DNA from 4 places in the Shewanella sp. FeAMO genome. Region 4 is predicted to be linked to each of the others. Evidence: predicted binding sites of a transcription regulator. Region 4 holds the regulator's gene; each other region holds the start of a gene.

Region 1 (7,984 bases), 1.5 Mb from region 4:
CTACACGTATATCGTTGGCGGTAGCGCCAAAGGTAGGCCGCACATCGCCGGCCAAATCCACATCTGTGACTGTCAGTTCCAGCTTTTGGTTGTCTTTTAGAGATGAGGAAACGTCTTTATCCAAGGCTTTGGTCAAGGTCTCGAACAGACGTTTTTCGTAACGGGATTGCAGCTCGCTGGCAGACTTGATGTCCCGAAAATCCTTGGGTGACTGCCACTCAATTTTTACCTTACCCGACTCGGTAACCGGGTTTTCATCGACCTTGTCGGCCGCCAGCGCCGAGCCAGAGGTCAGGGCTGCTGCAAGTAACAGATATCTGATTTTCATATCAGCCTCCTTTGGGAGCGAATGTCAGTATGCATTTGGTTCAAACTCAGAGTATAAAATTTAACCTGAATCCGGGCTTAACGCAAAACTAATATGCGAACATCATCCTGTTATAAGTGATTATTTTATTTTGTTATTTTTCATAGCCACCCACAAAAATGCGTTAACCTGAGTATCAATTTGTAGCAGCACCAACAAGCTTTAACACAAGGCTGCTTGAGTCAGGCCCGAGGAAGTAATCTAATAGCAGAGCTAAAAAAACCAGTCACAACAGGAGCGCCAGTGAAATTCTCGCCGTCTTTGCTGATTACCTTGGGACTATTTACCGCCCTGGGAATTGTTCTCGTCGCCATCAATCAGGATGCCAAACCCAAGGGGCCGGAAACCTGGAGCGCCTTCATTTATACCCATGGCTTCGATTCGGGGCGTTATATCAAAGAGGACGATTTTGGCGACTATGCCAGCTGTAAGGCGTTTGCCATCGAGAAGTCCCAGGCCGCGGAGGGGGCTCCTTGGGAGTGTGGCAGCTACTGCCGCTTCGACTCCCGCCGTCAGGGCTTTCAGTGTGAACAGATGCGCAACGACTAAGCCTGCTTAGAAAGGGAAACGGGCGCTGAGCTTGGGGTAAAGCTTGCGCAGTGCCTTGGGTTGATCGTTGAAACGCTTACCCTTGGGCTGACTCAGCCCCGAAGGCACAAAAGGCAACTCTTTCCCGGTACGGGTCTCGTATAGCTGGCCGGCCAGCAGATCTATCTCCTCAACAAAAGGATAAGCATAGCCATTCAGCTGCGGCCAAACTTCCAGTTCCCCCAGCGAATCCGCTGCATTGCAGGCCGCCTGATAACGCTCCTTACCCAGAGTCACCAGGAAGTTGCGAAACTCGGCAAAGCCATAATCTGAATCGACTCCGGCGATGATGTAAGCAGCTCCCCAGAGATCCCAGCTGTAACTCAGCCTGAGCTGCCGGGCAAAGTGTTTATCAAACTCTGCCAGCTCATCATCGCTCAAGTCTTGCAGTTTTTCGGTCAAACGCGCCTGGAGTTGTTGTTGGTCCTGTTCGGGATAGTCGCGGCTGACCAGCCCCCAAAACTGCTCTTCTGTCATTGAGTGTTATCCTGCCAAAAATGTCGGCGGTTATTTTACCGCAAAAAGCGATTAAAATCCGGCTGGACTCCCCCCAGGGCTTTCCATAGACTTAGGCCAATTTCTCACAGGAGTCATTTATGTCCATTTCAAGACCAATACCATTGGTACTGCTTTGTATCCTCTACCTGGTACTGGCTGTGGTAGCACTGTGGCGCACCATCAGCACCGGCGCTGTGGATCTGTTTACCTTGGGAGTCATCCCTGTATTGGTAGGCATAGTAACGCGCACATCCTGGTCATTGTGGGCATTGCGTATCTATCTCTTTATTCAGACTCTGGGACTCATGGCATTTGCCACTACGGCTTTGGTTGCACTGCAGATTACGCCGCAGGATGTCAAACTGGAGCTGGCAGGGCGAAATATCCCCTTGCTGCCGCTGGCGGCTGTGTTGCTGGCCTTGCTGTTATTCCAGTATTGGGTGGCTTTTTCCGGCAGGACCAAGCGCTTTTTGCAGCAGGAAAAGTCTGACTAGATCGCACTGAATTTAAGGAAATCGGCGACCGGCTCACAATTTTGTGTCTTTTTGGTTAAAAAATAGCGGATAAAGCCCAAGAAGCCCGCTGAAAGGCCTTTTCAAGCCAAAAACCTTATGGCATGTTAGATGGGCAATAATAACTTATCGACGGAAAGAAGAGACGCTCCAGATGAACAAAACTGAACTGATCGCTAAAATGGCAGAACACGCCAACCTGTCCAAGGCAGAAGCTGCCCGCGCACTCAAGTCGTTCGAAGTAGCAGTGACCGATGCCATGAAAGAAGGAACTAAAATCTCCATCGTAGGCTTTGGCTCTTTCGAAACTTCAACCCGTGCAGCCCGCACTGGTCGTAACCCGCAAACCGGTAAAGAGATCCAAATCCCTGCCGCCACTATTCCCAAGTTCAAGGCCGGCAAGGCACTGCGTGACAGCGTCAACTAAGCCGCTTTTCACAGATGAAAGCGCCTCATCTTGAGGCGTTTTTTATTGCCTGAGGTTCCCAACACTCCATTGCACAAAAAAAGTGCAGCCCGCCCCAGCGAAATGCAACATTTCCTTAACCTACCTCACACTCAAAAGCTAACCACATGTATTTAATGCCTATTTAAACTTGGCACAGGATTCGCTCATTCCGCACAGACAATAACGAGTATCTGCACCGGTCAAGCTTGCCCGGCTCCAGAACCCAAACCATCGAGGGGATGAGAATGAAACACACCAAGTTTTCACTGTCAGTTATTGCAGGTCTGTTGTTGGTGGCCGGCGAAGCCCAGGCCGCTGTATCGGGGAATATAGGTGCCGCCTCCAACTATCTGTGGCGCGGCACCACCCAGACGGATGACTCTGTCGCCGTTCAAGGCGGTATAGACTATAGCCACGACTCGGGTTTTTACCTGGGAACCTGGGCCTCCAATGTCGACTTTGGTGACGATACCAGTTACGAGCTCGATTTTTACGGTGGTTACTCCGGCAGCATAGGCGAAGACTTTGGCTATGACATCAGCTATCTCTACTATGGCTACCCGGATGCCGAAGGCGATATCGACTTTGGTGAGCTGGCGCTGACTCTCAGCTGGAAGTGGTTTGAGTTGGGTTATGCCAAGGTGGTTAACGCCGGTGATGACGTGGCCGCTGCGCCACTGGATAACAAGGATTTGAGCTATATCCATGCCGGTTTCAGCTATCCCATCACGGAAACCGTGACGCTGACGGCACACTATGGTTATTCAGACGGTGATGTGGTGCAGAGTTGGTTCGGGGTTTCCGACTACGCCGACTACCACTTGGCCATCAGCAAGGAAACCGGCATAGGCTCAGTCTCCTTTATGGTGGCCGATACGGATCTGCCGGACGACGATGCCAAGATAGTGCTCAGCTATGTCTATGAGTTCGAATTCTAAGGATGGGAAAGCCCGAGGCGCAATCAGGCGATGACAGGACGATTGCGTTTACGGGCGGCAACCATTTTTTCGATATGCTCCACTATCGGCTCGGCCACCTTGATACCTGTGGTCAACTCTATACCTTCAATACCCGGAGCTGAATTGACTTCAAGCACCAAGGCGCCACGCTCGGAGCGAAGAATATCCACCCCGGCAACGGCCAGCCCCATCGCCTTGACCGCATCAATGGCTGTCTTGCGCTCCTGAGGGGTAATCTTGATTTTCTCGGCGCTGCCGCCCAAATGCAGATTGGAGCGAAAATCCCCCTCCGGGCCCTGACGCTTCATGGCTGCAACCACCTTGTCGCCCACCACAAAGCAGCGGATATCACTGCCGTTGGCTTCTTTGATATATTCCTGCACCAGAATATTGGCCTTAAGCCCCAGAAAGGCTTCAATAACGCTCTCGGCGGCCTTTTTGGTTTCGGCCAGCACCACGCCTATCCCCTGGGTGCCTTCCAAAAGCTTTATCACCAGCGGCGCACCACCCACCATGGCGATGAGATCCGGAATATCATCCGGCTTGCTGGCAAAACCTGTGACCGGCATACCCACCCCTTTACGGGAAAGCAACTGCAGTGCCCGCAGCTTATCCCTTGAGCGGGCTATGGAGATAGAGTCATTGGCAGCATACACCCCCATCATCTCGAACTGGCGCACCAGGGCACAGCCATAGAAAGTCACACTGGCATGGATCCTCGGGATAATGGCATCAAAACCGCTGAGTTCCTCACCTTCAAGATGAATACTGGGCTGCACCGAGTTGATGTTCATATAACAGTTGAGTGGATTGATCACCCTGGCCTGATGACCACGTCCCTCACAGGCTTCCACCAGCCTGCGGGTAGAATAGAGCTCGGGAAATTGAGAGAGAATACCGATTTTCATGTTTGAGTGATCCGCCAAAGAGTTATGGCCCAGCAAAAGAAGTGGCATCTTTGACTATCCCTTGCCAATAGGCAAGTAAAATCAAACATCCCCCTCGGCCAGCAAAGGTAAAATATGCTGGGTTTCAAAATCCTGGGGCTGAATCGGCCGACAATAGAGATACCCCTGCAGCAGGTTACAGCCCCGCTCACGGCAAAACTGCGCCTGCGCCTCGGTTTCTATGCCCTCGGCAACTGACACCACGTTGAAGCCGTTGGCAAAGTTGATCAAGGCCGACAACAGACGCTTGCCGCGTTCATCCTGTTCGACCGAAGCCACAAAACTCTTGTCGATTTTCAGCACATTGATGGGAAAGTACTTGATGTGCTCGAGGGATGAAAAGCCGGTGCCAAAATCATCCAGAGAGAAAACAACCCCCAGTGCAGCTATCCGCTCCAGTACCTTGGCCAGTTCCAGCGGTTCCTCTATCAAGGCATTTTCGGTGAGCTCCAACTCCAGCAGCGAAGCCGGCAGCCCGGTTTGCTGCAATACCCTGACTATGGTCTGATACAGGGTTTCACGAATGATCTGCGACGGTGACAGGTTAACCGCCACAGATAACTGCTTGCCTACCGGAGCCAGCATGGCCAGCCACTTGACGGTTTGCGCGCAGGCCTGTGCCAACACCCACTCGCCTATCTCATCTACCAGGCCTATCTCTTCGGCTATCGGCAGGAAACTGTCCGGCGCCAGCAGGCCATCTTCAGGATGTTGCCAGCGCAGCAAGACCTCCATGCCCAATAGCTCACCGGAAATCGCATCGAATTTCCCCTGATAAAAGACCCTGAATTCATCCCGCTCCAGCGCGGTTCTCAGGCCCATTTCGATGCGGTTGCGAAACCTGACTTCTCTGGCCAACTCTTCGGAATAGAACTGGATCTGGTTGCGGCCCACCTTCTTGGCGCGATACATGGCAATGTCGGCACACTTGAGCAGCTCAGAGCTGTCACAGACAGAATCGCTGTACACTGCAATGCCAATACTGGCGCCGATAAGCACATCATGTTCCCCCAGAGGGAAAGGCTCTTCAAAGGCCCTTTGTAACCTGTTGGCCACCGCCATCGGGAAGTAACGATTCTCCGACTCGGTCACCAGCACTACAAATTCATCGCCGCCGAGACGGGCAATGAGATCCCCTTCCCTGAGTGCCGCGCTGAGACGGTTGGCCACTTCCACCAGTAGGATATCCCCCACCTGGTGCCCTAAGGTGTCGTTGATACCCTTGAAATCATCCAGATCCAAGAGGATCACCGCCAGCATGTCCTGATGACGCTTGACCTGACTCAAGGTACGATTCAGGCAGAGCTCAAAACCGTAACGATTGACCAACTTGGTCAGTGAATCATGTTCGGCCAGCTCTTTGAGTTTCTCGTGGCTTTGGCGCAGTGCCAACGCCATGGAAGCCCTTTGCTTGGCATTGCGGATAGCACGGGTCAAGCGGCTGGTATTGACTTCATCCTTGAGCAGAAAATCCTGCGCCCCCAACTCGATGCAGTGCTGCGCCAGCTTGTCGTCTTCATAACGGGAGATCATCACTACCGCGGTTTGCTCTCCGGCCGATTCATTGAGGCGGCTCAATACTTCCAGGCCATTGGCATCGGGCAACATATAGTCGAGCAGTATGCCGTCGAAACGCTGCTGGCAGGCGAACTCCAAGCCACTCTGGGCACAGTTGGCCTCCATCACCTTGAACGCCAGTGACGATTGATCCAGGGCGCGGATGATAGCGGCTCTGTCTATCTCATCATCATCGATCAACAGCAGATTCATGCTTTCCATCCCTCAGGCTTCCGGCAACTCAACAATACGCCAATAGCTTTCCAGCATATTGAAAATATTATAAAAACCATCGCTTATTTCATGTTTGACCATATAGCCGGCCACATGATGCTTATAAGCCTCAACCTTGTCTTCATCGGCGCTTGAGGTGGTCAACACAAAGACCACGGAGAGAGACAGCACAGGGTCATTGCGGATATGGCTGAGAAACTCCAGGCCATTCATCCGCGGCATATTGAGATCCAGCAAGATCAGATAGGGGCAGCGCACCCGACCGTCGCCCAACATCTCCAAGGCCTCCAGGCCATCTCTGGCCCTGACCAAGGGGTTGAGCAGCCTTAGCTGCTGCATCGCCCGCTGCACCGCCATGAAGTCGACATCGTCGTCGTCCACCAACAGAATAGTCACTTCCTTGTATCTGGCTGTTTGACTCATGACTCCTCCTTGAAGTGGGCCGGCCAGGTGAAGTAAAAGCTGCAACCACGCCCTTCCGATTTCACCCAGATCTTGCCGCCCATGTTTTCCACCGACTTTTTCACCAAAGAGAGACCAAGGCCACTGCCTTCAACTTCATCTCTTGGCTTAAGCGTTTGGAATATTGCGAAAATTTTATGATGAAACTTGGCGGCTATCCCTGGGCCGTCATCCGTGACACAAAAACAATAATAGTCGCCCTGGCGCTCGCTGCTGACGCTGAGTACCCCCTCACCCTTGTCGTGGTGTTTGATGGCGTTGCTGAACAGGTTTCGGAAAACCAACTCCAGCGGTACTCTGGCCGTGGTCAGCAACGGCATATCAGACAGGATAGTCAGCTTGAACCCGGTTGGCGGCGCCACCAGGCTGAAGGTATCCTGCACCAATTGCTTGCTGTCCACTTCCGTCAACTCAGTATCCACCCTGCCTATGCGCGAGAAAGTCAGCAGGCCGTCCAGCAAGAGTACCATTCGCTGTACCCGGCTCTTGATCAGTCGCAGATACTTTTGCACCTGTTCACTGCTGTTGTCGCTGAGATCTTCTGCCAACCACTCGGATAACTGCTCTATGCCACGCAGCGGCGACTTGAGATCGTGAGAGGCTATGTAGGCAAAACTGTCCAGCTCACGGTTGATCTTCTCCAGCTCCTCTGTGTGGCGGGCTTTTTCGGCTTCAATCCGTTTGCGATCCGACACATCGTTGATAGTGGCCAGAATCGACTGGCCATTGGTGAAATGGATTGGGGTCAACCCCACTTCGACCGCCACCAAAGAACCGTCTTTGGCGCGGCCGAACAGATCATCGCGCTGGGACATATTCTTGGCAATCGGCTGCTGCAGATAACCGCCCATGTGCCGATTGTGCGACTTATGCAGACTTTCCGGCAGCAGTATGTTCACGCTGCGGCCCAATAGTTCGTCCCGGGCGTAACCGAACAGTTGCTCTGTATGGGCATTCACCAGAGTGATGAGTCCATGACCATCTACCATGATCAGCGCCGATGGCGAGGCCTCAATAACCAGACGGAAGCGTTTCTCATTGGCAAGGATCTCATTGGCTAGCAAGCCTTCCTGATACCTGGCTCTGGCGTTATTGAGCAAGAAATAGAACAACACCATGATAAACAGCACGCCTATGCCAAGCATCAGCTTGCTTTGCAGCTTCTCGGTTTCGGAGACAAAACTCTTGTCGGCGCCGATTTTCAGCAACCATTGATGACCACCGACTTTAAGCGGCAACACATGGTTGTAGGTTTTGGTAGCCTGGCCTTCCTCCTCAGTGCTGTACAGCAGCGAAGTGTCAGAGGCGGTATCGCCATCAAATACCTGCAGAATCAGGGAGGGAAACTTATCCGCCAAAATGCCTTGCATCAGGTTGTTCATCCGAAAGGCGGCATAGACCACGCCCTTGGC
Region 2 (7,984 bases), 1.2 Mb from region 4:
ACATGCCTGGTTCACCCTATCTTGGTTACTTTCCCGAGTATTATCACCAAAGCGATAAGTTTATTTTTTCAAAGCCCCTTGGCTTCAGTCAATTGGCACTGGTGGAACAATCCCAGCGGCCAGTGAGCTGGCAACAGTTGCAGGACTTGCAGCGTTACAAGCTCGGAGTGGTAAAGGGCTATGTTAATACCGAGAGCTTGGACCGGGCCATGGACTCAGGCCGGCAACCCTTTGAGCTGGCCAATTCCGATGAACAAAACCTTCGCAAATTAGCGGCCGCCAGAATTGATGCCGTGGTGATCGACGCCAATGTTTATCGTTACCTGCTGCGGCAAAAGGGGATGGAGGAGTTGGAAGGCAAGCTTAAACTGAATCGGCAATTGCTGGCCAGCAAGGGCTTGCTGGTGGCTTTTCGAAATTCCGAAGAGGGGCAACGTTGGCGGGATATTTTCGACCAGGGATTGGCCCGAATTGATGCCAAGAGCATATTGGAGCAACACTTAAAGTATCATTGAGTTGTCATCCAAAGCGGCTAAATTGAGCACTTTACCCCAGATGGACGGGTCTGTGACAGAAAGTGCCTATGAGCTTGAAGAGCTTGCCGAACTGGAGCATAAATACCAGCAACATTTGAACGCCAGGTCTTTGGCCCAAGTCGGCTTTGCCGGTAAGTCGCTCGATGTGCGGGCGCTGGAACTGGGGAACCCAAACGCCAGGGTGCCCACAGTGCTGTTCGTCGGCGGTGTTCACGGGGTTGAACGTATCGGCAGCCAGGTGATACTGGCGCTTCTTGGCAGCCTGTTGACCCGCTGCAGCTGGGATAAGCATCTGCAGTTGATGTTAACCCAGATACGGCTGGCGTTTGTACCTGTGTTGAATCCCATCGGCCTTATCAGGGGAACCCGCGCCAATGGCAACGGGGTCGATTTGATGCGCAATGCTCCCATAGATGCCCGCGGCTCAGTGACTTTTATGGTCGGCGGTCAACGGCTTTCCCGCCATCTTCCCTGGTATCGGGGCCGCAGCAGTCAGCTGGAAGTCGAGACCAAGGCGATTATTGACTACAGTAATGAACTTATGGCCCGCGGCAGCAGCTTGATTGTGCTCGATGCTCACTCAGGTTTTGGCCTGGTGGATCATATCTGGTTTCCCTTTGCCTGTAAGGACACGCCTTTTGCCCGCCTGGGGGAGGTGTATCATCTAAAGCAGTTGTTCGAAATGAGCTACCCCCATCATTGTCACTATCATATTGCGCCCCAAAGTCGCTTCTATCGCACCCACGGTGATATTTGGGATTATTTGGTCAGTTGTAACCCCCAAGTGCCTTTCCTGCCCTTAACGCTGGAAATGGGCTCCTGGGCCTGGGTCAAAAAGAACCCCAGGCAATTGCTGCGTTTCTCCGGTTATTTCAACCCTCAAAAGCAGCACAGGCTGCAGCGTATTTTACGGCGCCACTTTACCCTGATGCAGTTCTTGCTCGATGTGGGGTATGCTCAGGTACTGGAGCAACTGCCTGAACTTCATCGGCATCACCTGGATTATCAGGCACGAAACTTTTGGTATCCACAAGCGGCGGAGAAACCAAGTCATGACTGAGCAGCAAACCTGGGTGTTGATCCGCGGCTTGATGCGCGATAAACGTCATTGGCAGGCCTTTGCCGATAATCTGCTGGCGGCGGGGTTTAGGGTGGAGCTCATCGATCTGCCTGGAAATGGCGATAGGGTGGCGGATACCAGTCCCTGGGATATTCAGGATTATGCCGACTTTGTTGCAGATGAACTGCTGCGACGCAAGGTGGGTAAATGCCGAATATTGGCTATCTCCATGGGCGCCATGGTGGCCATGACACTTGCCGGGAAAAATGACACTGAAGCCGGCCGCCAAAAGGGATTTCAGCTTGAGGGGCTGTTATTGCTCAACAGCAGCGCCGCCGATCTTTCGCCTTGGTATCAGAGATTTCGGCTGCAAGCCCTGCTACGAGCCTTGTGCGCTAGAGTCAAAGGCGAGGGCATTCAATGGCGCGAGGCGACGATTCTTGCGCTTACCAGCCTTGCTCATGCCAAAGACAAGTCTCTGTGCCGTTTCTGGAGCCAACTGGCGCTTGAGGCCAAAACCACACTCGCCAATGGCTTGCGACAAATTGTTGCCTCGGCCCGCTTTCGCTCCCCGGCTAAGCTGTGGGTGCCGGCAACCATTGTTTATGGCTGTGATGATCGCCTGGTTTCGCCCAAGTGCAGCATTCGCCTGGCGGCCAAATATCGGCAAAAGCCGATTCCTTTTTGCCGCTGCGGGCATGATGTGGCGCTGGATAGGCCCGAGTTATTGCTGGAGTTGGTGCAGCGTTTGAGTCGACAAACGCCTTAGACTTGTTTGGGTAAAGCCTGAGCCCAGGTCGAAATCGAAGCAGATATCCGACCTGGGCTTTGTGATTAATGAGAGGCGACCACTGTCTTGCCTATGGGCGTTAAAGAGAGCAAGGCCAGTTTTAGGTGCTGAATGCCAAAAGGTATGCCTATGATGGTGACAAAGCAGGCCAGGGCGTGGGTCAGGTGGCCTATCGCCAGCCAAATCCCGAACAGCAGGAACCAGATAATGTTGCCGACCATACCCAGGGCGCCGGTGCCCAAGTCTTCGCGGCCAGAGAGCCTGTCGCGGCTGATATGTTCCTGACCGAAGGGCCAGAATGCCAGTTCACCTATGACAAAGCAGGCGCGGCCGAATGGGATACCTATGATACTGATAAAACAGAGTAAGCCGACAAACCACCAGGCCAGTCCCATGACAAAGCCGCCAAGAATAAACCAGGCAATATTAAAAATAAGACGCAAAATAGCCATTGAGTGCTCCTTTAAATGGCGGATCAGCCACACAGTTTTGCTGTAAAGCTTTGGATATTTCGATTATTAGCTAGAAGCATGCCATAATTATAACATGTTGAATAATATTGGATATTGCTATTTCTGAGCCTAGGCGAATCGCGGCGGTTGGTGATTTATACCAATAAGTAGCGATAATCATCACAGAGTGGAGCCGCAATGGATTAGCCTCCAAGCCATCACTTAGTCGGCATAAAGCCAACTGGTGCCTGTGAGGATTTGTGGCCTGAATCCTGTCCTCCTTGGCGGCAAACACATACAATAGCCATCCCTTGCACACCTTAGCCTTGAAATATATCGCCAGTGCCATGTCTTTAGCCGATTTCAAACTGGATAAAACCCCAGTTCAAGCCTTTGAGTTTCGAGGTCATCAGCTGTTTATCAAGCGCGATGATCTGCTTCATCCCAGTTTCAGTGGTAATAAGGCGCGCAAGTTCCGTTATTTCCTCGAACATGACTTTCCCGGTATCAAGCGCCTGATAGGTTATGGCTCGGCCCAGGCCAACTCACTCTACTCTATGGCGGCGCTGGCCGAACTCAAAGGTTGGCAGCTGGACTTTTATGTGGATCACCTGCCGGAATGGTTGCAGCAGCAACCCCTGGGTAACTATCGCGCCGCGTTGGAATTGGGCGCACGGGTGATTGCTGTAAAGAATACGCCCAAGGCCGAGTTGATGACCGGCATGACCCTGGAGGACTTTGTCAGGCAGCATATTGTGCCTGAGTGTGAGCACAGCCTGTTTGTTCCCGAAGGGGGGCGCTGTAGTTATGCCGAATACGGCGTGGCTCTGTTGGGCGCCGAGATTTTACAGTGGCAGCAGCAACAGGCTACCCATAACCTCAAGCTGTTTTTGCCATCGGGGACAGGTACAACAGCACTGTTTCTACAGAAGTATTTTTGTGAGCAACAGGCTGATATTGAAGTGCTGACTTGCGCCGTGGTCGGCGGAGACAGTTACCTCAAGACCCAGTTGCTTGAGTTATCGCCCGATGAGGCATTGCATCCAACTATTGTTACACCCGAACGCAAGTATCATTTTGGCAAGTGTTACCCCGAGTTTTACCAACTTTGGCAAGAGCTGGAGCAAAGCGGTATCCGCTTTGAGCTCTTGTATGATCCACTCGGCTGGCAAGTGTTGCTCGACTTCTTGCGACGTGAGGGCCACAGCCAGGTATTGTATCTGCATCAGGGGGGGCTCCTTGGCAATGAGTCCATGCTTCCCAGATACAGGCGTAAATACGGCTGATTCAGACCAGCTGGTTGCGCTTGAGGATCTTATGAGTGCGCTCAGCCAAGCGCTGCAAGGATTTGAGATCGGCAAGCCCAGGCACCTCGTCATCGAGATGGGACTCCCAAAAGCATACCTCAGTGTCCAACATCTCCAGCATTTTCTTGGAGCAACCCAGGCATTTCCCGCCGCATAGGCTGGCTTCCGGCAAGTCCAGTGGAATACAGCGCCGGATCTCGCTCAGCAATGAGCGCATCGCTTCCGTGGTATTCGGTTTAATGGAGCCGGGTTTAGTCGCTCTGCTTTTAGTGGCTGTGATGGATTGATTCAAGGCAACACCGACAGGTAAGTTTGTTAAACATCAGCTTAATTCAAGTGGAAGGGTTGGAGAATGATCTGGCGCTTGATTTACTGTTTATCGCCATTTGGTCAGGCTGCTTCCCGGGATCACGGGAAAAGGCCTTGACCAAATGTGATGTTCTACCCGATTGCTGCTGGATAACAGTCCAATCTGCCTGAGCATTCGATACAGTGAGAGGATAGGGGTATCGAGTGGGTATTTCGACAGTCTTACTTATTGGCGCTCAGCAACCACTTCATAAACTTGAGGGTTTCTGTACGCTTTGAGAAGGTTTGCTTCTTCTTGCCTTTGCTGTCGGTAAAGGCGATTGAGTTTTTGTTGATGGAAATTGAATCTACAGGGAAATTTACTGTGATTTCATGTCCGTTTACTTTGTATGACATAGGCCACACTCCTTATTTTCTGTTAGCGCCGATATTGGCGTATACAATCTTAACTATAGAAAATCCTTAGCATTTATTGCGAAAGATGCGTTGGTTGACTATTGAATGTACCCAGTTTGTCAGCCTTTATCAAGCCCCCGACAGACTGAAGTGCATACAGACACTCAGGGTGTCAGTAGAACATCAGACCATCGCCGCAGCACAGAGTTCACCACAGCTGTGTGACATTTCAATTAAACTCAGGAATTGTTAACTGAACGAATTTACTTAAGCGGCCTGGAGCGAGATGGGACGAGCTGAGGGTACCTTAATATCGTCGGCAATTATATCGACAGTTGGCTATAAGTCAAGCAGTATAAATACTGAGCCGATATATCCGGAACTACATGTTTCTGCTACTCTTTTTTGCTAAAGGTGCCAATAGCTCCCTGGTGCACTCTGGCTTGAACACAGCTTGAAGTGCTTACACCGGATGGATTGGTACCTTATCTTATAGTGGCAAGGAGCGCGTTAATGAATAGAGTGTTGATTGGCATAGGATTATTTATTCTGTTGCTCTGGCCTGGGTTGTGTCCGGCGGCCGAACCTGCACCGGAAACGCCAAGCGAGCAAAGTGCTGCAGCGGCTTATGAGTATCGCGACCCCTTGTTCAGGGATACCCCCAGAGGCGCCCTGCAGGGCTTTATGCAATACGCCAGAGAGGGGGATTACCAAACCGCGGCCGAGTATCTGGATCTGCGTTTTCTTCCCACCGGCATGACAGCGGAGCAGGGGCCGCTCTATGCCAGGCAGTTGCTGGCGATTATCGAGCGTAATCTCTGGCTCAACCCGCAAGAGCTGGATGATACCCCGGAGGGCAAAACCGACGACAAGCTGCCCGCCTATCGGGAGGGATTTGCCCGTTTGGAAGCCGAAAAAAAGGCCTATCAGCTCCTGTTGCAGCGGGTGCCTAGCTCTGAATACGGCAGTCTGTGGAAGGTTTCCAATGCCACGGTTGCCAAGCTCCCAAAACTTTACCAGGCCTTGGGCTATGGCCCTGTGGTGGAGTGGTTTATTGAGCACATTCCTGAAGGACGCCTGTTTACCCTGAATCTGTGGGAATGGGCCATGATGCTGGCCTATCTGGCGCTGGCGTTCTTATTCGTGGTACCTGTGACCTGGTTGCTGCAATGGCCGCTTTCACGTTCATCACACCCGCTCAAGGCTGAATTGGGCGCCTTTATTCGTGGCCCTCTGAGATTCTTTGCCGCTGTGGCACTCGATAGAGCCATGCTTGCCAACAGTACCTTGAGCGCTGCGATGCAGGAGATAGTCAACACAGGCTTTTTCTTTATTCTGGCCACAGTTTGGTTGATATGGGCGCTGGTGGGGCTGGCACAGAGCAGCCTTAGGGAGCGCTGGATAGCCAAGGGCAACAAACAGGCGGCCTCCTTGTTGCGACCTCTTGGAAATTTTCTGCGGGTGGCTCTGCTGAGCCTGGCGACCTTATTATGGCTTGAGCATCTGGGTTTTAATGCCGGCACTATACTGGCCGGGATGGGTATCGGGGGGCTGGCAATCGCTTTGGCCTCGAAACAGTCGATAGAAAACCTGATTGGCACCATCACCCTCTATTCGGCCGCGCCTATCAAGGTTGGCAATATTGGCAATTTCGGCGGCGTTCGCGGCACAGTGGAGGAGATAGGGCTACGCTGTACCCGCATCAGAACTCTGGATCGTTCTGTCATTCATATGCCCAACGCCAAGTTGGCCGAAATGGAGATAGAGAATATTTCAGAGCGGGAGAAAATCCGTTTCAAGACAGAGATACGTCTCGATTACAGCACAGATGCCAAACAGCTGCAGGCGATAATCAATGATATCAAAGCCTTGCTAAAGCAGCATGAGAAGGTGGACGAATCACCGATGCGGGTCACTTTCAAGGGTTTTGGCAACGCCGGGCTCGAGTTGAATGTACTGGCCTATGTCGGCACCACCAGTTTACCGGTTTATCAGGAAGTCGCCGAGGAGTTGCAGCTGGGGATAATGACGATTGTCGCCGAGCACGGCAGCAAGATGGTGCCCGTATGGCCGGTTTCGGCCTGATGCCCAAGATTGAAAACGGCAGAGGCTAAAGCCTATAGACAATGACAATAAAAAACGGTGCCCACGGCACCGTTTTTTTAAACAGATCATTCGGCTCAGACTTTATCTCAGGCCTTATCGCGATGGCAGAAATAGTCTACTGCGCGTTTTACCAGCTCAATACCTGTCTGCTCACATGGCGGCAGGCTGGCATCGCTCTGCTTCAGCGGCGTGACTCTATCACCCCATTTCAGCAGCAAGGCGGCGCTGGTGAGGCCGGCCCCAAAGGCACAGGAAAGAATATGTTGTCCTGGCTTGATCATGCCTTTTTCCAACGCATCACAGATGGCAATAGGAATGGTGGCTGCCGAAGTGTTGCCATAGTTGGCTATGTTGACGAAGGCCTTCTCTTTGGGGATCTTCATTCTGTGTACCAGAGTGTCGATGATCCTCTCGTTGGCCTGATGGGGGATAACCCAATCGACTTCCTCTTTGTCCAGACCACACTTCTCCAACACCTGGGCGCTGAGTTTGCCCATGCCGTTGATGGCGCGTTTGAAGATCTCCTGGCCATCGAATTGGATGTAGAAGTCCAGTGACTCGGCAACAAATCTGTCCATGCCTGTACCAAAGCTGGCTTTGAGAATGTCGCGGCCACCTGGATCATTGTTAAGTTCATAGCCCAGTACGCCACATGGGCTGTCTGTCGCTTCCAGTACCACGGCACCTGCACCGTCACCGAACAGTACCGCGGTTTCTCTTCTTGACCAGTCGAGGTAGAAACTCAGACGTTCGGCGCCGACCACCAGGACTTTCTTGCATTGACCACTCTTGATTTGAGCGGTTGCCAAGCCAACCCCGTAGAGAAAGCCACTGCAGGCGGCGTTGATGTCAAAGGCGGCGCAGTTGGCGCCAACATTGGCCTGTACTGTTGAGGCTATGTTGGGGATCAGTGTGTCCGGGCTGGCGGTCGCCAGGATAATCATGTCCAGTTCGCTGCCTTCGATGCCGGCGGCGGCCAGCGCATGCTGAGCGGCTACAGTGGCCAATTCCGAGGTGTTGACGTGGCT
Region 3 (7,984 bases), 1.7 Mb from region 4:
CCGATCCGAACTCCCAGTTTATTCCCAGTTCCCAAGGTCAGGTGGCCTTTGCCAGGCAGTTACAGCAAGAACTGCTCGAGTTGGGATTTGATGATGTCTTCCTCAGTGAATCATGCTGCCTTTATGCCAAATTAGCGGCGAATACTGCCAAGGTGCCGGCAATCGGCTTTTTGGCTCATATGGATACGGCGGCAGATTACTCCGGCGCCGGGGTAAAACCTCGGGTGATAGATGACTACCAAGGGCAGATCATTGAACTGGAGCAGGGGGAAGCGCTTAGTCCTGAGCAGTTTCCTTCTTTGCTGAACTACCTCAATAAAACATTGATCACTGCCGATGGCACTACGCTATTGGGCGCCGATGATAAGGCAGGCATAGCCGAAATCATCACGGCGCTGCACTATCTATTGCAACACCCTGAAATTCCCCATGGAGAGATCAACCTCTGTTTTACGCCCGATGAGGAGATAGGGCGAGGTACTGATGGCTTGGAGCTCGAGCGTTTCGGCGCCGATTGGGCCTATACAGTCGATGGTGGCGCAGTTGGCGAACTTCAATATGAAAACTTCAATGCCGCCACTGCGGTGATCACCGCCAAAGGCAATAATTGTCATCCAGGCAGTGCCTATGGGGTGATGGTCAATGCCTTGACCATGGCTGCCAGATTTCACGCCAGAATGCCACTCAATGATGCACCCGAGACCAGCGAAGGTTATCAGGGCTTTTTCCATCTGTTATCCATGGAAGGCCAAACAGAAGAAGCCAGGTTGGTGTACCTGATAAGGGACTTTGATAGGGCTCAGTTTGAGCAGCGCAAGGCCTGGCTGCAGGAATCTGTGACCAAATGTAATGCCGAGCTGCAGGCCGGTAGCCTGGAGATTAGCATCAGCGACAGTTATTACAATATGAAGGACTGCATCTTGCCTGTGCCTCATGTGACAGATATTGCCTGTCAGGCGATGGAGATGGCCGGCATCACACCGGATATCAAACCTATCCGCGGCGGCACTGACGGTGCGCAACTGTCCTGGAAGGGGCTGCCTTGCCCCAACATCTTTGCCGGTGGCCACAATTTCCATGGCAAACATGAGTATGTTTGTCTTGAGTCAATGGAAAAGGCGGTAGAGGTGATCATCAATATCGCCAGGTTAACCACTCAAAGATACGCCGAGTAATCTAAATAAAGAGTTCCACTCTGTCGTCATCGGCGGGGCGGGACTCTATCACAGCCGGGAAGCGAACCCGAAAGTGTGCGCCGCCGAGGCTGGAGTCATTGAGAAGGGTGATATTGCCCTTCAGTAGTGTGACGGCATTGAAGGCCGCCGCCAATCCAAGCCCGGTGGCGCCGGTTCGTCTGCTGGTGGTAAAGAAGGGCTCAAAGATCTGGCCGGCAATCTCGGGGGCGATTCCCTTGCCATTGTCTTCGATATCCAGCTGTAGTTCTTGACCCTGCTGTTGTGCGCTGATGCTGATCTGATGGCCGGTATCACCCTCAAAGGCGTGAGCATAAGCGTTGGAAAGTATGTTGGTCACTATCTGCTTCAGCAGGCTGTGGCTGCTGGTAAGCCAAAGATCGGCTTCGACCTGGATCTCCACATCTACCTGTAATTGCTTGAAAGATAGCGCTACAGCATCGGCAAATTCCTGCAATACCTGGGGTAGCAGCATCTGTTCGTGCACGTCATTGCCTTGCTCGGCAGCAATCGCCTTGAACTTCTGGATCAGGTTACTGGCGCGGGTAATATTACTGATGATCAGTTCACAGCTCTGTTGATACTCGTTGAGAATGGCATTGAGCTCTTCCAGCGTAGCGCCATCGTTTTGCAACAGCTCAACCAATTCATTGATATGCTGCAGCTGACTGCTGGCAGCGGTGAGGCAGATACCTATCGGGGTGTTTATCTCATGGGCGATGCCGGATACCAGACCGCCGAGCGCGGCCATTTTCTGCTGTTCGACCATCACCTGTTGAGCCCGTTCCAACACCAACAGCGACTGTTCAAGTTCTTTGGTTTGTTCTTTGACCTGCCTTGCCAGCTCATCTTTATAACTGCGTTCCAGTTCCAACAGTCTTTCCCTGTCACTCAGAGCTTCTTGCAGTTCGTAGCGGGAGCGGTTCAACTGGGTGAAAGAGGCGCGCAGCTGTTGCTGCATCAAATTGATGGCCAGGGCAACCTGGGTAAATTCATCCTGTTTGTCCCGGCGCTTAAACTGCAGTGGTTGATAATCCTGCTCCAAATCGAGCTGTGAGCAGTACTCACTCAGTTGCAACAGGTGCCGGGTAATGGTGGCCCAAACCAGATAGAGAATGAAACCGGCCACCAGAAAGGTCTTGATACCATTGGCCAGTAGTATCAGTAAGGCCTTGTTCACCAATCTGTCGTAGATTTTGGAGAGATCGGCTTGAACTCTCAGCTCACCGACATTGAAATTCTGGCTGCTGGTCTTGTGCACCAGCGGAAAGCGCTTCTCTATTACACCTTGGTCTCTGTACTCGCCGGCGGTCCATTCTTTACCACTGTCATCTTCTATGACCACATAGCTGGTATCCGGCAGTTGGTTGAGACCGTTGAGTTGGGTCTTGATAAGCCTTTCATCTATTACCCAGATACTTGCCGCCAGTACATCCAGGTTGGCTTTTTCAATATTGGCAAACTCATCGTTGATTCGGCCAATGTCACCCTTGTAATCGGAAACCAACTGCAAACCTGTGGTCACCAGAGTGATCAGTGAGCTGAACAAGATAATAGCCAGAGTCAGCCTGCGGCCGATGGGACTACTGATGAGCTGCTGCATAAAACCGGGCATTAATTTCAACTATCTTAAGTGCTTGCTGTGGATAGCTTTAAGCATAGCTTCGCATCTGACTTTCGCGGCATTTTTTGTTGCCGCTGATGGCAAAGTTCACTGAGCAATCCTGGCACTGGTTTTGCTTGATTAGCGGTTGGAACAATTTTCTGACGCTGGATAGAGCCATGAAGAGACTGAAACTTGAGGTATTGAAAGAGGGCAAGTTCAAGGCCGCTGCATTGCAACTGACACTGTGGGTGCTGCTGATAACCACATTGCTGCTGTTTATGCCAAAGTCCTTGCTGGCCCTGTTGCATTTGGAATCCTGGGTAGAAGCCAATGCCCATTATATCGGCCTGACACTGCTGCTGGCCTTGGCCTATATTGGTGCGCTGGCCGTCAATCTTTTGTTGGATGAAGCGATAAGCCGTTTGAGTGAGCGCCGGATCAACGAAATGATTGAAGAGAAAGTCAGGTTGCTGGATCCCGCCGAGCGGGCCCTGTTAAGGGAGTTCTTCCTGCAGGGAGCCAGTGTTTTGACTCTACCGCAAAATGAAACGCCGGTGCAGGCACTGCTCAAGGCTCACATACTCGAGAGCCTGGGAAATGAACGCCATTACGCCATTCAAGGCCCCACCGCCGAGTACAAGATAGCCATGGCTGCCCGTAAGCATCTGAACCGCAAAGTATTGCGTTTACCATCCGGTGAGCCCAGCCAGGAAGAGCTGCAGCATCTTATCAAGGCAAGACCGCAATTTATCAATGGTATTGCCCAAGTGCGGAAACACGCTGCTTGAAGGCAGCAAAAAAGAGGGCAGCCACAGGGCTGCCCAAGCAATACTCAAAAACGTCATTGCATTTAAAAGAACATGGAAATCAAAGCTAAGGCTTTGCTGACTTTACAATAAACATCCACATAATGTAGGAGATGATCCCGATAGTACTGAAGATAACTATCATCGACAGTAAACCTATGGGGTTTCCGAACATTAGATCTAACCAGAATGCCATCACTGAAGTCCTCTTTCTTGTAAAGTCAAAGCTAAACTAACCAAATTTGCTTCGGCCGGAGCTGATCTCGATCAACAAATGTTGTCAGAGTTGTTAATCGGGTAAATCAGCTTGTTAAAACATGAGCTTTATCATGTTTTGCTTAAATTAGCCGGCTAAGGAGCAACGTAAGTGTTCCCTAAAGGGAATAGGATCAAAGGCTAATATTAATTACTACACTAAAGGAGTAGGGTGGCTTGGCCTGCGATTGTTCATTGGCAAGGAGCGTGCGATGCAAACATCCCGAGGTCTTTTAAAACTGATATTAAACCAGTGGCAGTTTTATCCGCTGTTGTTCTTGTTGCTTTACCCCCTGTGGAGCCTGTTACACGGCGCCAGTTATCTCGCCTTTGCTTCTCTATTGGCCGCCTTGATAGTGCTGGCTTGGCTCGGTGCCAGACAGCTGTCCAATCTCAAGCGCCTGGAAAATGCCGCCCGTCATCTGGGAGAAGGCGATCTCAGCTATCAGTTGTCGGAACAGGATGCCGGCATGTTCCATTCTGTGGTCCACGGTATCAACCGTATGGGAGAGGACGTTGGCCGCACCATTCTGTCTTTGGTCAATACCGCAGATGCGATGAAGAGTGTGGCCATGGATATCAAGTCCATCAGCGATGCCGCCCATATCGGAGTGGAGGAGCAGGAAAAACAAGCGGAATTGGCAGCGACCGCCATGACCCAGATGGTTTCTACTGTGCAGGAAGTCAGCCGCAATGCTGCCAGTGCCGCCAATGCCGCAGAAGAAGCCAGGCAGGCGGCCCGCAGTGGCGACCAAACTGTCAGGCAGGTGGTGCGGCAGATAGATGATATGTCGGCTCAGGTTGGGCAAACTCAGCAAGTTATTGCCCGCCTGGCGGAAGACAGCAACAACATAAGTACCATCATAGACACCATTTCCCAAGTGGCAGAGCAAACCAATCTGCTGGCGCTCAACGCCGCTATCGAGAGTGCCCGCGCCGGCGAGCATGGCCGAGGTTTTGCTGTGGTTGCCGATGAAGTCCGTAGCCTGGCACAGCGGACGTCTGCGGCTACAGTTGAGATCCAACAACAGATATTGCAATTGCAACAGGGCGCCGATGAAGGCGTGAAAGTGATGACCACCAGTGTCGAGCAGGCCAGTGCCACCCATGCTATGGCTCACCAGGCGCAGCAAGCATTGGGGCAAATTGTGGCTCAGATTGAAAGCATTACAGATATGTCGCATCAAATAGCGGCAGCTTCGGAACAACAGCAGGCAGTTGCCGAAGAGATCAGCAGCAATATCTCATCAATGGCACAAGTGGCGGTGGAGAATGCCAAAGAGACCCACAGTACCAACCTCTCCAGCCTGAAGGTATTCAATATGTCGCAGGAGATCAGTTCCCTGCTTGGGCGCTTCCATGTCGACAAACGGGCGATGGAACAGTTGGAGAAACGCCATCGCTTTGTTGAGTGGGGGCCGCAGTTGGATCTCGGCATGGAAGAGATCAATCGTCAGCACCAACGTCTGGTATCCCTGATCAATGAACTGCACCGCACCTTGGAAGAAGCTTATGGCCTGGAAGCGATTAAACGCATAGTACAGGGCCTGGTGGATTACACCGCCAATCATTTCGCCTATGAAGAGGAGTTGTTTGCCCGTTTCGGTTATCCGCAGACCGAGCAGCACAAGCTTAAGCACCAGCAATTAGTGGCTAAGGTACTGGATTTCCAGAAACGAGTGGCCAGTGGTGAAGATGTTGCCGATGAATTGATGGCCTTCCTCAAATCCTGGCTTATCAACCATATTCAGGGCAGTGACAAGGAGTACACAAGCTTCCTAATTGCCCGCGGAGCCCAGTAGTCAGACTGAATTTTGTCCAACCGATCAGGATTTTGGCAAACAGGCTCGTAAAGCGCTTGCCATTGAAGTGAGCACAGGTATAATGCCGTTCACTCGCCGATGAGACTTCGTCGCGAAACAATCTATATGTGCCAGAGTGGTGAAATTGGTAGACACAGGGGATTCAAAATCCCCCGCCCTTAAAAGCGTGTCGGTTCGAGTCCGACCTCTGGTACCATATCTCTCTAAGAGAGAACATAAACCGACCATGAGTCGGTTTTTTTGTTTTCAGGTCAGATTCAGCCCCGAGTCAGGTCTGAGTCGGTCATTGCGCCACGCGCGCATCGGCTGGAAGGCCAGCTCCGTCGCTCCGACCTCTGCTACCATCTCTCATAGAGATAACAGAAACCTGCCTTGGGTCGTTTTTTGTTTTCAGGTGGTTATATCATCCGGCCCACAACCTTGACCCCATAGTTCTGCTTTAATTTCCCACAACCAAACGCTCACATTAGTAGGCTTTCTCACTTCACTATGCTGGCATTTTATTGGTCAACTAGCCTGTTAATCTGACGCTGGAGGATCCCCTCATAATTCGGGTCTCCCAAAAGTGTTAACCCGTTTAAGAAATTCACCCTAGGGCCTGCGGAAATGTGATTGAGTATTCCGGACGTTGTCGCGCCTCCTTATCAAGCCAGAGCGATACATTAAAGCCTATCAACAGCAACACATCATAACGGTTTGGACAATGGTTGCAGTTTTGTCTGAGTCCATGTCGTTTGAGGTCGCGAAAGATTTCTTCTCCTTGCATCCGTCTGGCATAAAGCTTGACCACCTGGGTTGAAGAGAAAACCTCCATAGGTAAGTTGGTTGCCAGTAACCAAGGCTCTTTACTGCCAATACGGTAACTTTGTTGTGCTGTATGATTGCGTCCTTCGTTCGATACCCCTATGGTGTTATAACTGATATTTCAGCCGACGCGATAGAGCACGAACAGCTTAGTCTATTGTTTCCCCTTAAAGCATCATTGGTGACTTATGAAATTAATGTTGATGGCAAGTGGGTTAAGTTAAAGCCTGGCATGTCAGTCATGGTAGAGGTTAAAACGGGTACCCGCCGACTGATGGAGTTTTTGTATGCACCATTAATTCGAGGAGTAAGTAAAGGGGTGAACTGACTTAGTTTTTTGTAAAAATATCATTAATGTATGCTTTCTACGATTGAGATTCACAATAGAACCAGTTTTCATATTCTAACTTTTGGCAGAAATGATAAAACTCTTCGGTTTCATCTTTCACTGATTGTCTAACAGACTTAACTTGATACTCTTCAGTGTATCCGTCGGAGTTAAATAAGTAATAACGATAGGGCATTAACCAACTCGCCCATCCGCCAAAAGAATACCGTATAGATATCCTTTGGTTAATTTTACTAAAAGTAATTCGTTTAATGCTGTGTTTTTTCATTAAACTCCTTATGTAAGGTTCAGATGAGTTTCTTATATCAAAAAATATATCGCCATTCACTTTGTTTGAATCGATTAATTCATTGTTAATTTTGACAAGATCTTGCGAAACTGCATAAGTGTTGATGCCGGACTCTTTAAAGAATAGACATGATAATAGTATGATAAAAAACAAAAAGTACTTCCTTCATAGTCTTTTGAACAATTTTTTGCATTTTGGCGACAGCTCGACTTTGAAGAGTCACACCCGCATATCCAGCCTGACGGTACTCCTGAAACACCATTTCAGGACGTCGACTGGAATATTAACATATAAACAGGGAAATCTTATCGATGGAGATGTACAGTCTTGAGTTCATTAGTGCTATCAAAATGTGGTGGTTTCAGTGCTATCGCCCCTGTAGGGCCTTGCTTCTATAACTTCCAGGGGTAATGCCTATCACCTGTTTGAATTCTCGAATGAAATGGGCTTGGTCATAAAAGCCGGCGTGATAGCCTATCTCTGTAAGAGACTTATCTGTTTCCTGCTTGAGTAGTTCCCGGGCGAAGGCTGTGCGCTGCAAGATACTGTAATTCTTGGGAGACATGCCTAAGTTTTGCTGGAACAAACGTTCGAGTTGGCGTTGGCTGATATCTATCTTGGTCAATAAGTTGCGGATCTCTCCCTGGCCGTTTTGGGCCGTTATCCAGTGCAGTGCATATTTCATCCTCGGCTCCATTGCCTTGGCCAATGATTCATGACCTGCCAGATATTGCATCAGCCTGGTTTCCAGAAGCGCAATGCGTTCCGGCGCTGTTGCCAGTAAGGCCAGGCGCTGCGCCAGTTCATCGCTGAGCAGCGCCAAAGACAGGTCGGCCGGTGTCAGGGTTTGCCCCAAGAT
Region 4 (7,984 bases):
GCTCGCTGCTGTCCTGCGGCATTCAGGTGGCGGTGATCACCGGCCGCAAGTCCCAGATAGTCGAAAACCGCATGACAGCCCTGGGGGTAGACAAGATTTATCAAGGCATAGACAACAAGCTGGAGCCCTATGAGGCGCTGCTTAAGCATTATGACCTCGAGCCTGAACAAGTGGCCTATATAGGTGACGACATTGTCGACTTGCCGGTGATGAAGCAAGTTGGGCTGGCGGTTTGCGTGGCCGATGGCCATCCTTGGGTAAGGCAACACTGCCACATGGTCACTCAGATTGCCGGCGGCCATGGGGCGCTCCGGGAGCTGGCGGATCTTATCCTGCTCAGTCAGGACAAATTTGAAAATGCCCACGGAATGAGTATATGAATAGGGTCACCCTGGCCATTATTTTGTTTTTCTCCACTGCACTTATCCTTTACTGGCAGGTGCAGAACAAGCGCAACGCTCAACAGAGTGAGGCGCCTGTGGATGTGGTTAGGCCTGACTTTGTCGCCGATGACCTGCGCTCGGTCAACTTTGATGAGCAGGGCAATGTCGCCAGTAGGGTCGCCGCGGCGCACATGGAACATTATGAAGCCAGTGAAAAGACCTTCTTCAACCAACCGGTTTATCTGGTCTATCCGGACAAGGGCGAGGCACAGTGGCGCCTGTCTGCCAACGAGGGCAGGCTCAATCGCAAGAGTAACCGAGTGGTACTTGAAAATAATGTTATCATCGACGCCATTAGCCCCAATGAACCGATCCAGAGCCTGAAAACCAGTTATGTGGAGCTGGATCTGGACACCATGATCATGACCTCAGATCGCGAGATCCTGATCGAAGGCAAAGACTTTAATATCAAGGGATCCGGCCTGTACGCCGATCTCAATGCTCAGCAAGTGAAGCTGACCAGTCAGGTGAAAGGAACCTATGAAACCAAGTAAGCTTTTTATCGGTGCCCTCTTGTGCATCACAAGCCTGTCGGCAGTGGCCATTGAAGAAGATCTGCTGCAAAAAGTAGAGATCAGCGCCGCTAATCAGTTTGCCGATATCAAAAACAAGCGTGTGGTATACGGCGGGCCTGTCACAGTCACCCAGGGCAGTTTAAAACTGCTGGCCGATGAACTCACGGCTTACACAGAAGACAAGAGTGGCGAGCGGATCCTGGTGGCCAAGGGCTCACCCGCTACCTATACCCAGAAACTGGAAGACGGCCGTCTGGCCAGTGCCAAGGCCAAAGAGATCCACTACAACATAGACAGTCGTATCATGACCCTGCTGGGCCAGGCCAAAGTAGAACAAGACGGCAGCGAAGTGACCGCAGAGAAGATAGTCTACGACATCAACAAGCAGCAGCTGGAAGCGGAAAGCAGCGGCAAAGGCCAAGACAGGGTAACCACTGTTATCCAGCCGGAAAACTATCAGGATCTCAATAAGAAAGAACAGCAGCAGGAGCCGCAATGACCAGCACCCTGACGGCACAGAATCTGGCAAAGAGTTACAAGAAACGCAACGTCGTCAAAGACGTCAGCCTGTCGGTCAATACCGGCCAAATCGTGGGGCTGCTGGGCCCCAACGGGGCAGGCAAGACCACCACCTTCTATATGGTGGTTGGGTTGGTACAGAGTGACAAGGGCCGTATCTTCATTGACGACGACGAGCTGACCCTGGATCCCATGCACCTGCGTGCCCGTAAAGGCATAGGCTACCTGCCACAGGAAGCCAGTATTTTCCGCAAGCTGTCGGTGCATGACAACATCATGGCCGTGCTGCAAACCCGCAAAGAACTCAACAGCGACGAGCGCGAGGAACAACTCGAACAGTTGCTGGAAGAATTCCATATTACCCACATACGTGACAGCCTGGGGATGTCCCTCTCCGGCGGAGAACGCCGCCGAGTGGAAATCGCCCGGGCATTGGCCGCCAATCCACAGTTCATTCTGCTGGATGAGCCGTTCGCCGGTGTGGATCCCATCTCAGTTATCGATATCAAGAAAATCATCGAACAGCTTAAGTCCCGCGGTTTGGGGGTGCTGATCACAGACCACAATGTTCGCGAAACACTCGACGTTTGTGAGCGAGCCTACATAGTCAGCCATGGGCAGTTGATCGCCGAGGGCACACCCGCTGAAATCTTGGACAACCAGCAAGTGCGCGCTGTGTACTTAGGCGAACAATTCAGGCTATAGTTAGGATCATGTCATCCGGTGGCAATTCCGGGTATTATAGTTTGTTATTATTGAATTTTTTCCTTGAAAAATAACGAGTAGGGATTAGCGGTATAATGAAAGCGTCACTCCAGCTCAAACTGGGTCAACAGTTGACCATGACACCTCAGTTGCAACAGGCTATTCGCCTGCTGCAACTGTCGTCCCTTGAGCTGCAGCAGGAAATCCAGGAAGCCTTGGAAGCCAACCCTCTGTTGGAAATGGCCGAGGACAACCAGGATGACGCTATCGACGACAACCACAAGGAAAACGACGCCGGCGAGTTGAGCGCCAAGCAGGAAGATGGTTCCACGGTAGAAACCTCAGAGGCATTGAACAATGAGTCTATGCCGGATGAATTACCTATGGATACCACCTGGGACGAAGTCTTTACCGCCGCCAGCGCCTCCGGGCCGGCCATGGGCCGTGAAGATGATATGCCCTTCCAGGGTGAAACCAGCGAAGGTCTCTATGAACATCTGGAATGGCAGAAGAACCTGACCCCGTTTTCCGATACCGACGACGCCATTGCCACCGCCATTATTGATGCCATCGACGAGCAGGGCTATCTGACCCAGAGCACAGAGGAGATCCTCGAAGCCATGGGCAACCCTGAGATTGAGCTCGATGAAGTCGAGGCAGTACTCAAGCGGATCCAGCACTTCGATCCTGTCGGCATCGCCTCCAGAGATCTGCGCGAATGCCTGCTGATCCAGTTGCAACAGTTCAACGCAGACACCCCGCATCTGGCCGACGCCCGCTTGTTGATTGACGAACATCTGGATCTCATTGCCGCCCGTGATTTCCGCACCCTGATGCGCAAGACCAAGCTCAAGGAAGATCAGCTGCGTGACGCCATCAACCTGATTCAGAGCCTCAATCCCCGCCCCGGCTTGCTGGTGCAGCCGATGGACGAGGAATATGTGATCCCTGATGTCAGTGTCTGGAAGAAAAACGGCCGCTGGGTAGTAGAACTCAACCCGGACTGTATGCCCAAACTCGGGATCAATCAGCAGTATGCGGCTATGGCTCGTAGCGCCCGCAGTCAATCAGACAGCCAGTTTATTCGAGGTCATCTTCAGGAAGCCAAATGGTTTATCAAGAGCCTGGAGAGCCGCAACGACACCCTGCTCAAGGTGGCCAACTGTATAGTGCAGTTCCAGCAGGGATTTTTTGAATATGGTGAAGAGGCCATGAAACCCATGGTGCTCAACGATATTGCCGAAGCGGTCGAGATGCATGAATCGACCATCTCCAGGGTCACCACTCAAAAGTATATGCATACCCCCAGGGGAATATTTGAATTGAAGTACTTCTTCTCCAGCCATGTCGGCACCGAAGATGGCGGAGAATGCTCTTCCACGGCGATCAGGGCTTTTATCAAGAAGCTCGTGGCAGCGGAAAACCAGAAGAAGCCTTTGAGCGACAGCAAGATGGCGCAACTTCTGGCAGAACAGGGAATCAACGTTGCAAGACGCACCATAGCCAAGTATCGCGAGGCTATGATGATACCACCGTCGAACCAGCGTAAGAGTTTATAAATCCACAGTTGGAAATTGGAGGAATCTTTCTATGCAAATCAACCTGACAGGACATCATATCGAGATCACCGACTCACTGCGTGACTACGTGGAAAGTAAGTTTTCTAAACTTGAACGCCATTTCGAACAGATCAATAATGTGCACGTTGTGCTCAATGTACAAAAACTGCAACAGATAGCCGAAGCCAAGATCCACCTCACAGGCGGCGAAGTCTATGCAACTTCTGAACATGCCGACATGTATGCCGCCATCGACGTTCTGATTGATAAATTGGATCGTCAGGTCATTAAACACAAAGAAAAGCTGACAAAACACTAACGATGGAACTGAGTACCATCCTGCGGCCGGAGTGCACTACCTGTGCCACTCCGGGCAGTAAGAAAAAGGTACTGGAGCTGATTAGCGATCTCGCTAGCGCCCAGTACCCCACCCTTTCCTCTCAAGCGATTTTTGAAAGCCTTTTGGCCCGCGAAAAGATGGGGAGCACAGGTATAGGTAATGGTATTGCGATTCCGCATGGCAGACTACCGGACATTACAGAGCCGATTGCCGTGCTGGTCAAATGCGAAGAGCCTATCGCCTTCGATGCCATAGACAACCAGCCGGTGGACATACTGTTCGCCCTCCTGGTGCCCGCAGATCAATGTCAGCAACACCTGAGTACCCTATCCGCCATGGCTGAAAAGCTCAGCGATAAGGCGATACTCAAGCAGTTGCGAAAATCCAGCGACGAAACAGAACTCTATCAGGTGATCACAGGATGAAACTCGCCATAGTCTCAGGCCGCTCCGGTTCCGGAAAATCCGTTGCCCTCAGGGTACTCGAAGACCTGGGTTACTACTGTGTGGATAATCTCCCCCTGCCCATGATTGGCAGCCTGTTGGAAAACCTCCGTGGCAGCAATGATCTGGTCGCCATCAGCATAGATGTGCGCAATATGCCGGATCAGGAAAAGGTGCTGGAACAACAGTTGGCGGCCTTGCCGGAAAACACCCAACTGACCAGCTTCTTCCTCAACGCCTCTGATAAAGTGCTTCTGAAGCGCTACAGCGAAACCCGCAGACTGCACCCCCTGTCCAAGAGCAAAGTCTCACTACAGGATGCCATCAAGCTCGAAGGCAAGCTGCTGGAACCCATGTCGAAACTGGTGGATCACTACATAGACACCTCGGCGCTGAACATCTATGAACTCAGTGACACAGTGCGGGAAATTCTGCTTGGCAGTGTCGATAAAGAGCTGGTGATCAACTTCGAGTCGTTCGGCTTTAAGCATGGTATGCCTCAGGAAGCCGACTTCATGTTTGATGTGCGCTTTCTGCCCAACCCTCACTGGGAGCCGGCGCTCAGGCCACTGACCGGGCTGGATGAAGCTGTGCAGGAGTTTCTCAGCCGCCAGCCACTGGTGAACAAGTTTATCTGGCAGATAGAAAATCTGTTGGAAACCTGGCTGCCGCACCTGGAACGCAACAACCGCAGTTACCTCACCATAGCCATAGGCTGCACCGGCGGCCAGCATAGATCTGTCTATGTCGCTGAGCAGCTCGCCAAGCGTTTTGGCAACAGCAAACACAAGGTACAGGCCCGTCACCGGGAGCTGAATAATGGCAAAGGTTGAGCGGGAAGTCACCATAGTCAATAAGCTGGGCCTGCATGCCCGCGCCGCCACTAAGCTGGCGGTGCTGGCCAGCGAGTTCGAAGCCGATATCACCCTGATCCAAGGCGAGAAAAAAGCCTCGGCCGCCAGTGTGCTTGGGCTCTTGATGCTGGAAACCGGTCAAGGCAAGAGTATTCGCCTCATCGCCGAAGGCCCGGATGCCGAACCCGCGATGGACGCTATCTGCGCCCTGATCAACGCCCGTTTCGACGAAGCCAGCTAAAGCCTTAGCGCTGCACTCTTTGTTTCTATAACCCCCCTGTATTGAGGTAACATATCCTCGCTTTGCATCACAGGGGGAACTGCATGCCAATAGAAGCGCTCGACCAAGAGCTGACAGAACAACGTCTTACTCAACTAAACCAAGCTCTTGGCAGTGGTATGTTCGTGCATGTGCGCGATATGCTGCAGCGAATGACGGCTTCGGATATCGCCTTTATTCTCGAATCTTCACCGCCGCGTACCCGTCAGGTACTCTGGCAACTGGTGGATCAGGAGCAGAGCGGCGAGATCCTCGAAGAGCTGGGTGAGGATATGAAAGACCAGCTGATCAGTCTGATGAGTCCTGAGCGTTTGGCGCGAGCGACCGCGGGTATGGATACCGATGACTTGGCCTATGTGCTGCGGAGCCTTCCCGATACCCTCTACAAGCAGGTACTGCACTCCATGAGTGCCCAGGACAGGGCCAGGGTCGAACAGGCGCTCTCTTATCCGGAAGACAGCGCCGGTAGTCTGATGAACACAGATACTGTGACCCTGAGGCCTGACGTCAATGTCGATGTGGTGCTGCGTTATCTGCGCCAAAGAGGCGAATTGCCTGAAGCCACTGATACCCTCTATGTGGTGGACAGGCGCGATATATTACTCGGCGGCGTCAAGCTCTCCAGCCTGCTAACCTGTAATCCCACCGCCGGGATCCGCAGCATAATGGATCCCGAACTTGAGAGCATTCCCGTCACCATGCCGGACAATGAAGTGGCCCAACTGTTTGAACGCCACGACTGGGTCTCGGCGCCAGTGGTCGACAGCGAAGGCCATCTGCTTGGGCGGATCACCATTGATGACGTGGTGGACGTTATCCGTGAAGATGCCGAACACTCCATGATGGGTATGGCGGGGATGGACGATGATGAAGACACCTTCGGCCCCGTATTCAAGAGTGCCTTTCGCCGCTCCCTATGGCTGACCTTCAACCTGTTTGCCGCCCTGCTGGCCGCCTCGGTCAGCAATATGTTTGAAGGCACGCTGGAAAAATTTGCCACTATAGCAATTCTGATGACCATAGTGCCCAGCATGGGCGGCGTTGCCGGCAACCAGACGCTGGCGCTGGTGATCCGCGGTATCGCCCTCGGCCACATAGGCCAGAGCAACTCCCGCTGGCTTATCGGCAAGGAATTGGCCATCGGCTTTCTCAATGGCCTGTTGTGGTCGGCACTGGTATTCACTGCCGTGTGGATCTGGAAAGGCGATCTGGCACTCGGCGCCCTTATTGGCGGCGCCATGTTGATCAATATGACGGTAGCCGGTCTCGCAGGGGCCAGTATTCCGCTGATCCTGAAAAAGCTCAATGTAGACCCTGCGCTGGCCGGCGGCATGGTGCTGACGACTGTGACGGATGTAATAGGCCTGTTCGCCTTCCTGGGGTTGGCGACTCTCGTTTTAATGAGCTGAGGCTCTGGTTCTAGTGGGCTGAAGGCTCAGGTTCTAATGGGCTGAAGGCTTGGTGTTGATAGCCTGAAGCTCTGGCCTTGACGCATTGCAGAAATAGCAGGGGGCGACCAGGTTCGTCCTCTGACGGTGGAAAATAGCGGGTCAGTCTTTAAGCCAGTGCACCTTGGGCTCATCCTGTTCACAGAAGACAGATACACACTCATTGCGGCTCACCAGCAGATATTCCTGCAACTTGAGATTGGCGCTGGCCATAAAGCCGCTGCGTTCGGCCTCCTGGCGATACCAACCACCGCTGGAGATACGAAACAACCAGCCATTGGAGAGGCTGCACTCGGTCCAGAACTCCATCAGATCGCCTTCATCCAGCATCCGAAAGCCAACCACAGAGTCAAAGTGCACCAATGCCCGGCTGCCCTCAACACTCAGTTCGATATCCAAGCCCTGACTGTCATAACAAAGGCGGATAAATCTCACCTCGTCGCCGAGATAATCTGTCGCTATCGGTAAGCCTTTGGTTTCGAGCATGCTCCCCCCTGGCAAGGACATAATGCCCTACTTTAGAAGGATAATAATTGCCTGTGCAAGCTGATTTGGCCAAAAAACCGTGAAATACCCATAAAGAGAGTGCGAGTCAGTTCAACGCAACTGATTCGCACATCTCCAGAGTAAAACCCGCTTCCGCCGGATAGAGATTTAGGGCTTAAGCGGTGCTTCAAAGCCGTAAGAGGCCAGAATGGATTGTCCCTTGGGAGACAGAATATACATGGCCAGTGGCCAGGCGGCAGAGTCGGCCTTATCCAGCACCAGCATGCCATAGTTGGCACCCACTGCCAGCGACTCGGGCAACGCCACTATCTTGAGATCAGGCACTTCTTTCTTGGCCAATACGGCATTGGTGCAGTAGGTTAAAAATACAT

What was found. Region 4 encodes sigma-54, which starts transcription at its own class of promoters, with help from an activator protein. Its sites were predicted from a motif close to GTTGGCACGNNNNTNGNNT; they were not measured.
Region 1: the regulator sigma-54 is predicted to act here: its motif matches at 2,561-2,579, upstream of ACWAU4_RS02850 (TorF family putative porin).
Region 2: the regulator sigma-54 is predicted to act here: its motif matches at 2,906-2,924, upstream of ACWAU4_RS13335 (YccF domain-containing protein).
Region 3: the regulator sigma-54 is predicted to act here: its motif matches at 2,917-2,935, upstream of ACWAU4_RS03855 (superinfection exclusion B family protein).

Annotation. Positions count from the first base shown of each region.
Region 1 is NZ_CM132201.1:621,866-629,849, reverse strand. It holds gene ACWAU4_RS02875 (DUF3016 domain-containing protein) at 1-328, opposite strand, end outside; gene ACWAU4_RS02870 (hypothetical protein) at 611-916, shown strand; gene ACWAU4_RS02865 (DUF4240 domain-containing protein) at 923-1,432, opposite strand; gene ACWAU4_RS02860 (hypothetical protein) at 1,552-1,947, shown strand; gene ACWAU4_RS02855 (HU family DNA-binding protein) at 2,120-2,392, shown strand; gene ACWAU4_RS02850 (TorF family putative porin) at 2,659-3,351, shown strand; gene rimK (30S ribosomal protein S6--L-glutamate ligase) at 3,375-4,280, opposite strand; gene ACWAU4_RS02840 (putative bifunctional diguanylate cyclase/phosphodiesterase) at 4,362-6,089, opposite strand; gene ACWAU4_RS02835 (response regulator) at 6,102-6,533, opposite strand; gene ACWAU4_RS02830 (CHASE domain-containing sensor histidine kinase) at 6,530-7,984, opposite strand, start outside.
Region 2 is NZ_CM132201.1:2,952,839-2,960,822, reverse strand. It holds gene ACWAU4_RS13350 (substrate-binding periplasmic protein) at 1-515, shown strand, start outside; gene ACWAU4_RS13345 (DUF2817 domain-containing protein) at 568-1,596, shown strand; gene ACWAU4_RS13340 (alpha/beta fold hydrolase) at 1,589-2,365, shown strand; gene ACWAU4_RS13335 (YccF domain-containing protein) at 2,431-2,838, opposite strand; gene ACWAU4_RS13330 (1-aminocyclopropane-1-carboxylate deaminase/D-cysteine desulfhydrase) at 3,150-4,124, shown strand; gene ACWAU4_RS13325 (hypothetical protein) at 4,126-4,362, opposite strand; gene ACWAU4_RS13320 (hypothetical protein) at 4,677-4,850, opposite strand; gene ACWAU4_RS13315 (mechanosensitive ion channel family protein) at 5,364-6,935, shown strand; gene ACWAU4_RS13310 (ketoacyl-ACP synthase III) at 7,043-7,984, opposite strand, start outside.
Region 3 is NZ_CM132201.1:849,708-857,691, forward strand. It holds gene pepT (peptidase T) at 1-1,175, shown strand, start outside; gene ACWAU4_RS03850 (sensor histidine kinase) at 1,177-2,808, opposite strand; gene ACWAU4_RS03855 (superinfection exclusion B family protein) at 2,976-3,587, shown strand; gene ACWAU4_RS03860 (DUF3149 domain-containing protein) at 3,673-3,801, opposite strand; gene ACWAU4_RS03865 (bacteriohemerythrin) at 4,073-5,662, shown strand; tRNA gene ACWAU4_RS03870 (tRNA-Leu) at 5,793-5,879, shown strand; partial or broken gene ACWAU4_RS03875 (transposase) at 6,227-6,581, opposite strand; gene ACWAU4_RS03880 (helix-turn-helix domain-containing protein) at 7,493-7,984, opposite strand, start outside.
Region 4 is NZ_CM132201.1:4,119,504-4,127,487, forward strand. It holds gene kdsC (3-deoxy-manno-octulosonate-8-phosphatase KdsC) at 1-380, shown strand, start outside; gene lptC (LPS export ABC transporter periplasmic protein LptC) at 377-937, shown strand; gene lptA (lipopolysaccharide transport periplasmic protein LptA) at 924-1,457, shown strand; gene lptB (LPS export ABC transporter ATP-binding protein) at 1,454-2,182, shown strand; gene ACWAU4_RS18540 (RNA polymerase factor sigma-54) at 2,278-3,741, shown strand; gene hpf (ribosome hibernation promoting factor) at 3,773-4,060, shown strand; gene ptsN (PTS IIA-like nitrogen regulatory protein PtsN) at 4,063-4,506, shown strand; gene rapZ (RNase adapter RapZ) at 4,503-5,357, shown strand; gene ACWAU4_RS18560 (HPr family phosphocarrier protein) at 5,344-5,619, shown strand; gene mgtE (magnesium transporter) at 5,703-7,067, shown strand; gene ACWAU4_RS18570 (hypothetical protein) at 7,209-7,592, opposite strand; gene ACWAU4_RS18575 (molybdate ABC transporter substrate-binding protein) at 7,761-7,984, opposite strand, start outside.